2 linked regions of the Flocculibacter collagenilyticus genome follow. Each later gene encodes a partner of the first gene's protein in a complex. Links are inferred from orthologs where the notes say so. Each region holds a gene or a part of one and is shown on either strand. Other genes may lie near its edges.

Region 1 (6,116 bases):
GTTTACTTTAACCAAGTTGTTATTACGGTTCCTATCAACAATGTAAGCAGTGCAGTAGCTGAGTTAAAAGTGCGCTTTCAGGGCTGTGCCGAAGCAGGCTTTTGCTATCCGCCAGAAAAACAAGTTGTTCCTATTGAAAAAATCACAGCAACACCGACTGTTAGTACGCTCGAAAGCAACAAAGTCAATCTTGAATCAAACAACAAACCTCAATTGGCTGAGCATGCCGAGCTTGCCGATAAATTAGCAAACAGCAACTTATTAGGTACCTTATTAATCTTTTTTATTCTTGGTATTGGTTTGGCATTAACGCCTTGCGTTTTCCCAATGTACCCTATTCTTTCAAGCATTATTGTCGGCCAAGGACAGCAGCTTTCATTGGCTCGTGCATTTTCATTGTCTATGGCGTACGTACAAGGTATGGCCATTACATACGCAGGACTGGGGTTAGTTGTAGCTAGCTTGGGAGTACAATTTCAAGCATATTTCCAACACCCTGCCGTACTTATTAGCATTAGCTTTTTGTTTGTATTGTTAGCATTGGCGATGTTTGGAGTATACGACCTTAGTTTGCCTGAAAAATGGCAGTCTAAACTAACGGGCATTAGTAATAAGCAAAAAAGTGGTAATGTCGCAAGCGTGTTTGCTATGGGCGCATTATCGGGATTAATTGCGTCACCGTGCACCACTGCCCCTTTATCTGGTGCGCTACTATTTGTTGCTCAATCTGGCGACTTAGTTGTCGGAGGATTAACACTGTATATATTAAGCTTAGGGATGGGCGTACCACTGTTAATTATTGGCACGACAGGTGGCAAGATATTACCGAAAGCGGGAAATTGGATGAATACCATCAAGCACATTTTCGGTTTCATTTTACTGGCAGTGCCACTTATTTTATTAGAGCGCATTATGCCATTTAATATCGTGATGGTATTTGCACTGCTATTAGCCTTGGCATTAGCAGCCTACTTGCACCACGTTCAATCTGGTTTGACACAAAGCAAAACTAAAACAGGGGTGTGGTTGGTCTCAATTATCTTAGTGGTATTTTCAACCACGCAACTGTTAAACAACCAGCCGCTTTTTGGTTCTACTAGTACTGTTGGCACATCAAGTTCAAGCCAAAGTAATCAAACCAGTAGCGCTATGAACAGCACGGATAACAGCCAAGATAAGACCGACGCAGCACACGGCGATATACAATTTATTAAAATTAAAACCGTAAACGATCTTAATCAGCAATTAGCCACGGCAGTGCAAAATGGTGAATATGTCATGCTAGACCTATACGCGGATTGGTGTGTTGCCTGTAAGGAATTTGAGAAATTTACGTTTAGTGATATCAATGTACAGCAGTCGATGAAAAGCATGCGTTTACTACATGCTGATGTAACCAAAAATGATGATGACGACATTGTATTAATGGAGTCTTATATGGTGTTTGGCTTGCCCACGATATTGTTTTTCTCGCCAGACGGGAAAGAAGTAACTAGCCATCGTGTGACTGGTTTTAAAGGGGCAAAAGAGTTCCACGCGCATTTGCAATCATTAAAGAGTATTTATTAACTTAAGCACAATATGATAGAAGTTATTTTCAAACATGTATCGGATTTTTTTGATGTAAAAGCTGTTATTGCACTGTTAGCTTTGTTTATTTCAATTTACCAAGTTAGTTCTAGTAGGAAGCATCACAAACTGTCAGTGAAACCTTATTTATGTGACTGGTTTCACCATGATGTAGACACGCTGAGTTTCAGTTTCAAAATTCAAAACAAAGGACTAGGAACTGCAGTAATAAGTGATTATTACATATCTGTAAATGAAGAAAAAATATCTACCAATAACTTGAATGAGTTATTAAAGGAAAAGCTAGGACTTGATTATAGATTGTTTATTTCAGAACTCTCTCAACAAAGCGCATTATCCAAAGATGAAGAAGTTTTCATTCTCAAGGTTGAACACACAAAACTAGAGATTGACAGCAAAGAACGTAATAAACAAATTAGTAATCTAATGAATACAGTAAAGTTTTTACACGATAACTGTAAAGTGAATATATCTTATGAATCTATCTATGGAGAAAAATTACAATATAAAACAATAACCATTCCATGGTAACAGGTAATATATTTCATTAAATACTAAACCACCTTATCCACTTCTTTCAATCACGTCTGATAAGACCAGTATTTTGCTGCTATTTTCGTTGATTTATCTATAATAAAGCGCAATTACTGTGATAAACGTTTATTTGTCTCAGATTTAATGATTTACTTAGATTAACGTTCATAAAAGTAATTCATTTTTTCAATTTAAAGGACAATCGCATCAGATGGCTACAAAATTTAATATTTTAGTGCTTCATGGCCCTAACTTAAATATGTTAGGAAAACGAGAACCCGCTATATATGGTAGCCATTCGTTAGCGCAAATAAATGAGCAGTTAACTGCGCAAGCTGCTACAGCTAATGTGCAATTAACTGCGGTACAAGCTAACGCTGAACACGTTTTAATTGAACAAATTCATCAAGCGTTTGAAAAAGTCGACTTCATAATAATTAATCCCGCAGCATTTACCCACACCAGTGTGGCATTGCGTGATGCAATGTTAAGCGTTGCGATACCTTTTTATGAAGTTCACATTTCAAACGTACATGCCAGAGAAGCATTTAGGCATCATTCCTATTTGTCAGACATTGCAGAAGGTGTCATTACAGGCTTTGGCGTACAAGGTTATCAATTTGCATTACAAGCAGCGATCGAACAGCTGCAAACAAAGAATAAATAATTTATAGGGCATATATTATGGATATTCGTAAAATAAAGAAGTTGATTGAGTTAGTTGAAGAGTCTGGCATTGCCGAACTTGAAATTACTGAAGGTGAAGAGTCGGTTCGCATTAACCGCCATAGCTCAGCCCCTGTGATGGCTCCAGCTACTTACGCAGCACCAATGCCTGCACCGCAAGCGCCTGCTGCTCCAGCTAGTGTTCCTGCACAACAAGCGCCAGCTGAAAGCGCGCCAGCTGCAAGTGGCGTTGCTGGCCATCAAGTTCGTTCACCTATGGTGGGCACTTTCTATCGCGCGCCAGCGCCAGATGCCAGCAACTTTGTTGAAGTTGGTTCACAGGTAAAAGTGGGCGATACATTATGTATTATCGAAGCCATGAAAATGATGAACCAAATTGAGTCTGATAAATCAGGTGTAGTAAAAGCAATTCTTGTAGAAAACGAAGACGCGGTCGAATTTGACCAACCTCTATTTGTTATCGAATAATCCAGAAAGTAAGGCTAATTGCCATGATAGACAAGGTTGTAATTGCAAACCGTGGTGAAATTGCGTTAAGAATTCTACGTGCCTGCAAAGAGCTAGGTATTAAAACAGTCGCAATTCACTCAACTGCAGATAAAGACTTAAAGCACGTACTGCTGGCAGACGAATCAATTTGTATTGGTAAAGCATCGTCTACCGACAGTTACTTAAACATTCCACGTATTATTGCAGCAGCAGAAGTTACCGACGCTGTTGCTATTCATCCCGGCTACGGCTTTTTAGCTGAAAATGCCGAATTTGCTGAACAAGTAGAAGACAGCGGTTTTATTTTCATTGGCCCTACCGCTGACACCATTCGCTTAATGGGTGATAAAGTGTCAGCAATTGAAGCAATGAAAAAAGCGGGTGTGCCGTGCGTACCAGGTTCTGATGGCCCGCTAGGCGACGATCCTGCTAAAAATAGAGCTATTGCCAAACGTATTGGCTATCCAATGATTGTTAAAGCTGCTGGCGGCGGTGGTGGCCGTGGTATGCGTGTAGTTCGTAGCGAAGACGAGCTTATTAAATCAATTCAAATGACTAAAGTTGAAGCTGGTACAGCGTTCGGTAATGACATGGTTTATATGGAAAAATTCCTAGAAAACCCACGTCACATTGAAGTGCAAGTACTTGCTGACGGCCAAGGTAATGCCATTCATTTAGGTGAGCGTGACTGTTCCATGCAACGTCGCCACCAAAAAGTAGTTGAAGAAGCGCCTGCACCGGGCATTACTCCGGAAATGCGCGACTTTATTGGCTCTCGTTGTGTACAAGCCTGTATTGAAATTGGTTATCGCGGCGCAGGAACATTTGAGTTTTTATACGAAAATGGTGAGTTCTACTTTATTGAGATGAATACACGTATTCAGGTAGAGCATCCCGTGACTGAAATGGTAACTGGAGTAGACTTAATAAAAGAGCAACTTCGAGTTGCTGCGGGTCAACCGCTTAAGTTGCGTCAAAACGATATTGTGATCCGTGGTCATGCTATGGAATGTCGTATAAATGCTGAAGATCCAGTGTCATTTATCCCATCACCTGGCCGTATTGACCGCTTCCACCCACCTGGTGGTTTAGGTGTACGTTGGGATTCGCACATATATGCAGGTTACAGTGTACCGCCGAATTATGACTCCATGATTGGTAAGCTAATTACTTATGGCGAAAACCGTGGTGTAGCCATTGCGCGTATGCAGCATGCACTTAATGAAATTGTGATTGGTGGTATTAAAACAAATACGCCATTACATAAAGATATTATGGCTGATGAGAACTTCCAAAACGGTGGAACTAATATCCACTACTTGGAAAAGAAACTTGGCTTATAATTGCTAAAAAAATAAGGCCTTAATTGGCCTTATTTTTTTGATTCTGTTTAACCGACTTTTGATACACTTCTTCAATCTCTTCAAGATTTACTGTTTGCTCGCATATCAATAAAATCTGCAATAATAGTTGCCCATCTACCGTGCCCTGTGAAAATTTGGAGCGCAAATTCGTGACTTTTTGCTTTACCCTAAAACGCCGCCATAGCTCATCTGATAAAAATTTATAATCAATGTTTGCACGTCTGATAAAAGCAGAAAGCCAAGTGCTTAGTGTATCTTTCCACTCTTGTTTAGAGACCATTAATACAGCTTGTAATTCTTGCGAAATATCTTCTGATTTTTTAGGCATATACGTTTTAATTATTAAGACCCAGTAAAAGTACGCACATAGTAACAGAAGATACTTTCTGTTCAATTTATTAATTAAAAATAATTATTATAAGTTAAATATTTTTAACTTTTGTTGACTATTAATAACTACAACTTTATAGTTCGGCACAGTGTAAAAACGACAGGACGTAAAATGACAATAACAATTACACAATTAAAACAGGACTTAGTTAACACTAACTTCGCGAACGACTATCACGTCGACATTATTGAGCAAGAAGATGCATTACAACTTACCTTTCGCCAGTACGGCGACCTCCCTGTAGTGCTTGCTGTAAGCGAAAAACAAATTCTGGTTGAATCTGTTTTAGTTGAACGTAATGAATTTCAGCATCCTGAGCAAATTGACTATCAACTATTAAAAAGTCACAAGTATTTACCGCTATCGACTATCGCAATAGACAATATTGCAGGTATCGATTATTACGTGTTATTTGGTGCATTATCAGTGCAATCGCAGGTGTCAGAGCTCATTGAGGAATTACTCGCACTGGTTACTAACACCATGAACGTCATTGATGCTCTAGAGCCACTTTACAAATTTAATCAATCAGAGTTGCAAGTAAAGTCACAAGAAATATTTCAACAGGGAGATGAGCACAATGAACGTGTTTAAAAAAATATTTACTGCATTTAAAGGCGCTGCCACCAATATCGGTGAAAATATTATTGATGCCAATGGCATATCTATTTTAGAGCAAGAGCTTCATGACGTGCGCCAACATTTAGTAACCGCAAAACAGGGTCATGCTGAAATTACTGCGTCGAGCCTTCGCACCGAGTTAGCCATTGAAAAGATTCAAGCCGATATCGAACATCATGAACAACAGGCTCATCAAGCATTAAACAACGATAATGAAGCAGTAGCACGGGAATATGCCGAAAAAGTTGTTGGTTTAGAAGCGTCGTTATCAGCAGAGCAAACATTGCTTAGCTCACTCAATAACAATAGTAAAAAGCTACAACAGCAAATAAGCCAAGCCGAATATGAAATAAAAGATATTGAAAATAATTTGTCCCAACTGAAAGCAACCGAATCGGTGCAAAAAGCACATGAGAAAATCTATTCAAGCGTGCATGCAA
Region 2 (4,684 bases), 1.6 Mb from region 1 along the record:
ACATCGCAACAACTGCGATGATCTTGCCTTTATTAGCTCGCATCTTATCTAACTGTGTCGCTAAGTATTCTGCTGATTGCGGATTATGAGCAACATCCACATAAAATGCAGGTTGCTTAAGAAGCGGTTGCATCCGTCCTTCAACTGTAAGAGAGGATATTGACTCAATTAACTTCTGCTCATTTAACGTCAAGTTAAGTGACAATAAAGTCGTAATGGCTGTAGCGGCATTTTGAATGGGAATATTCGGCATGGGCAATGATAAAAACTCAACAGACGCGTTCGTATCATCTTGTAAGTGATAGTTATACTGCCAATTTTCACTTGAAGTTAGTTTAAAAGAATAATCACGCTCCACTTCAATCAATTGCGCATTAATGTCATTACCATAATTAACAATCGATTTAGGCGCAGCAAGCGCACCTACAATTGCGGGTTTATTTGCTCTAAATACCCCTGCTTTTTCGTAACCTATTTGCTCAATATCGTCTCCCAGCCAGTCCGTGTGATCTAATCCAATCGTTGTGATCACACTTGCATCCGGCTCAACAATATTTGTTGCATCTAATCGTCCACCTAACCCCACTTCTAGCAATATAAAGTCAACTTCGTGCTTTTTAAATAACCAAAGTGCAGCCAATGCACCAAATTCAAAATACGTTAAGCTGGTTTCGCCACGTTTATCTTCAATGCCTTGAAATGCTGAAATGTGCTCATTATCGGGCAGCATTTCACCATTAATTCTTACTCTTTCGTTATATGTATGAATATGCGGCGAAGAAAAAACACCAACAGTATATCCATGAGCCAGTAAAATGGATTCTAAACAACGCGCTGTAGTGCCTTTACCGTTTGTACCGGCAATTAAAATAATTTTGCTGGGAATAGTAAGTAAGTCGCAAGTACTAGCTGTATGCTTGACTCGTGACAGGCCTAATTCTATTTCATTGGGGTGTATACGCTCTAAATAAGAAAGCCAATCATCCAGCGTATTGAATGATTGGCTTTGATTAATTTCTGTCATTTACTTACAAATTTACACTACTGATGATTTCGCATTTAATTATGCGATTCTATGCTCCTGAGACACAGAAGGCAAATTCATTAATTTTGCAAGTAAGCCAGATATTTTCTCACGCATTTGACGACGATCAATGATCATGTCTATGGCGCCATGTTCTAATAAGAATTCACTACGTTGAAATCCTTCAGGGAGTTTTTCTCTTACCGTTTGTTCAATAACACGCGGGCCTGCAAAACCAATCAGTGCATTTGGCTCACCAATATTGATGTCACCTAACATCGCTAAGCTTGCCGATACACCACCCATTGTAGGATCTGTTAATACAGACACATAAGGTAATCCTTTTTCAGACATTTTAGCGAGTGCAGCACTTGTTTTTGCCATTTGCATTAACGACATTAGCGCTTCCTGCATCCGTGCACCACCACTAGCTGAAAAACAAACAAGAGGTAAGTTATGTTCTAAACACGTTTGCACAGCCTTTACAAACCGAGCACCCACTACCGATGCCATCGACCCGCCCATAAAAGTAAACTCAAACGATGCAACAACAACAGGCACACCTTTAACCGAGCCCTTCATTACTACCATTGCATCTTTTTCATTTGTTGCTTTTTGCGCTGCGGCGATTCTGTCTTTGTAGCGCTTTGAATCTTTAAACTTTAATAAATCTTGTGGCTCAAGCTCTTCACCCAACTCCACTTGCTCGCCCGCATCTAAAAAGTGCTTAATTCTATCTCGTGCACTTAGGCGCATGTGGAAATCACATTTAGGACAAACACCATGGTGTTCATCTACTTGGGTTTTATAGAGTGCTGCATCGCATCCCGGACATTTAATCCACAGCCCTTCGGGAATATTTCTACGTCGTGATGATTTAGTTTTTGGTAGAATTTTTTCAATCCAGCTCATATTTGTCTCTCAAACAGGCTTCATACATCAAAAATCAGATATATATAATAAAATGTTGTTTATTGTGCTTATTCTCTTAGAAAAGAGAATAATTTAGCCGCTAATTAAAACATAGCTGTAAATAGATTTATACTTAAAACTGGTCTTAGTAGTTTAGCGTTAAATGAAACGTTATCCGAATTTAGCACTATATTCGTTCATTTTACGTTCAATTTATACGCTAACTGACTATGGGTTATTCATCTGGCAGAAATAATGGGCCAATTGGCGAGTAAGGTAGCGTAATTTCTTCTGGGTAATCAACTTCAACTAAATATAGTCCAGCGGCTTTTGCTGTTGCTGCCGCTTGGTTACGATCCTTAGCAGCAAGCACCTCTGCAATCCAGTTAATTGGCTTATTCCCCATCCCTATTTCCAATAAACTACCAGTGATATTTCTTACCATATGATGTAAAAATGCGTTGGCTTTAATATCAATAATAATAAAGCTAGAAAAGCGCGATACATTTAAATGAATGAGGTTTCTAAATGGTGTTTTTGACTGACACTGAACCGCACGAAAGGACGTGAAGTCATTCTCACCTAACAGAAGCTGCCCTGCTTGATGCATTTTTTCAACATCTAACGTTTGATGGTAATGGCTCAAACCTGCGCCTAAAATACCGGGCCTTAGCTTGGTATTACTGATGATATAGCGATAACGCCTTGCTGTGGCAGAAAAGCGCGCATGAAAATCTTCATCTACAGTTGTCGCCCACTTTACCGCAACATTCGCAGGCAGGTTTGCATTCACACCCATTGTCCATGCTTTATTATCGCGAATTGATGTCGTGTCAAAGTGCACCACCTGATTAGTTGCATGTACACCCGCATCAGTTCTTCCAGCACAAAATATTTCAACCGTATGATTTGCGACTTTAGAAATAGCCTCCTCAACCACTTGTTGAACACCTATCACTTCGCGCTGTCTTTGCCAGCCATAATAAGCATTACCGTCATACTCAATGCCTAATGCGATTCTCATTAACTACCTACCGATGCTTTAAATGTTAAATGAATCTAAATCCTGCTGAATTTAGATTAAATTATGATGCGTGTATTTAAATGCTATGCAGAAAAGCATAAAAACTAATTCGAGGCATTATAAACCAATACTGACTAAATTGAGTATGTTAAATATGTTTACTGACGTTGGTACTAATCATGCTTCGCTCTTAAATGGACATTAAATTTAATCATGCCACTAGCGACCAACTCGTTCGTTTGCTGCTCTAAATGCTTGCTATCTTCAAATTCGAATGCGTCTAAATGCTCATCAAATTCAATAATTCCCCACCCATCACGGCCTTCTTCTTTTACTTTATAAAGCGCTAAATCTGCAAAGTTAAGTGCAACTTCCCAGTCAACTAATTGCCCACCGATCATTGGTAAAGGATAAAATGCATAACCAATAGAGCATGTAATATTAACCGTTCCACCTTTTGGTAGCATAAATTGTTCTTCAGCAACTTTTGTATTTAAACGACCAACAAACTCTTTTACATTCTCTGCCTGCGTATCACGTAACAAGACTAAAAATTCGTCCCCACCCCATCGAACAACATAGTCCGAACCACGTGTTTCAGCGGTAAGTAGTGCGGCAAACTGCTGTAACACCATATCACCCGCCACTGGGCCATGGGTGTCATTAACATGTTTAAATAGATCAATATCGATAACAAGTACCGCAATACTCTTACCTTCTTTCATTAACGCTTCACGATTACGCTGAAAATGCTCAATATCTTTCGGTAATTGTTCTAATAAAAACTGCCTGTTACGCAACCCGCTTAATTCGTCTTTTTGGCTGTTTTCTTGCAACTGTAAGTTAGCATTATTTAACTGTGTATTTATTTCTTTTAGCTCACGGGTTTTTACTTCAACCAATTGCTTCAGGTTTTTATTTTTAACTTGCTCACGATGTTTGAAAATTTTAAAAAATAGGTATAGTCCATAAAAAATCATCAGGATAATAATGATTCGATAAAATATCGTTTCAGAGAAACGATTATCTATACTAATCCTTAAAGAAGATGTTTCGGCGTTACTCCATTTTTCACTTTTTCTTTTTGCCTGCACCTCAAAAATAAATTGCCCTGACGGTAAGTTGGTAAAAATAGCTTCACGCCTTTTATTCGCATAAACCCACTCTTTATTTAGTGGCAAAATACGATAGCGATACTGGTGATTTTGTGCCGAAATATAGTCGATTGCAGTGTACGCGATTCTGATGTCTCGCTCTTCAACATCAAGAGGAATATTTGTGCGTGTTAATATGTACTGGGAATGATCTTTAGTATTTACAGATTCAATCAGTGGATTTAATTTAGGTAAAATACGTTGCTTTTGAGATAGTTCAACCTCAACAATACCGCGCGTTGTAGGTAACCACAAACTATTGTTAAATGGCACAATTTTACCATCGCCAAACCCATTACAACATCGCCCAGCTTCTGCCCCTAACTGCCTGTCGAATTCGGTAAGAATTTCCTGTGTGGTTATATGCTCAACTTGCTTGATGAGTTGAGCAAATTCAATACGGTAGATGCCTTTTAATGTACTTACCCATAATAGATTGTTTTGCTTATCTTGATACATTGCCATGATTGAGCCATACGGCAAACCATTTGTAGCGTCATAATGCATCCACTCTTGATCGTTGTTACGCACGAACATGCCATTTTCCAGCGTACCTACAACAACCTCACC

The links.
Region 2: the proteins of accB (region 1) and accD are in contact, whole or in part, in a solved structure (PDB 8UXZ), measured with the Escherichia coli proteins. The link is inferred for Flocculibacter collagenilyticus from one-to-one orthologs.

What each region holds. Positions count from the first base shown.
Region 1 is NZ_CP059888.1:823,343-829,458, reverse strand. The notes cover bases 1,859-4,543. They hold accB (acetyl-CoA carboxylase biotin carboxyl carrier protein), read left to right. Parts: upstream 1,859-2,808; coding sequence 2,809-3,279; downstream 3,280-4,543. Other genes in these bases: accC (acetyl-CoA carboxylase biotin carboxylase subunit), read left to right, coding at 3,303-4,543; aroQ (type II 3-dehydroquinate dehydratase), read left to right, coding at 2,336-2,791; HUU81_RS03560 (hypothetical protein), read left to right, coding at 1,859-2,121. Also shown: HUU81_RS03565 (protein-disulfide reductase DsbD), read left to right, coding at 1-1,569; more of HUU81_RS03560, read left to right, coding at 1,582-1,858; more of accC, read left to right, coding at 4,544-4,643; HUU81_RS03540 (DUF6471 domain-containing protein), read right to left, coding at 4,663-4,992; HUU81_RS03535 (DUF2170 family protein), read left to right, coding at 5,167-5,649; HUU81_RS03530 (PspA/IM30 family protein), read left to right, coding at 5,636-6,116. UniProt on the Escherichia coli protein: This protein is a component of the acetyl coenzyme A carboxylase complex; first, biotin carboxylase catalyzes the carboxylation of the carrier protein and then the transcarboxylase transfers the carboxyl group to form malonyl-CoA.
Region 2 is NZ_CP059888.1:2,430,770-2,435,453, forward strand. The notes cover bases 1-2,968. They hold accD (acetyl-CoA carboxylase, carboxyltransferase subunit beta), read right to left. Parts: upstream 1,937-2,968; coding sequence 1,064-1,936; downstream 1-1,063. Other genes in these bases: folC (bifunctional tetrahydrofolate synthase/dihydrofolate synthase), read right to left, coding at 1-1,024; truA (tRNA pseudouridine(38-40) synthase TruA), read right to left, coding at 2,172-2,960. Outside these bases: HUU81_RS10815 (ligand-binding sensor domain-containing protein), read right to left, coding at 3,134-4,684.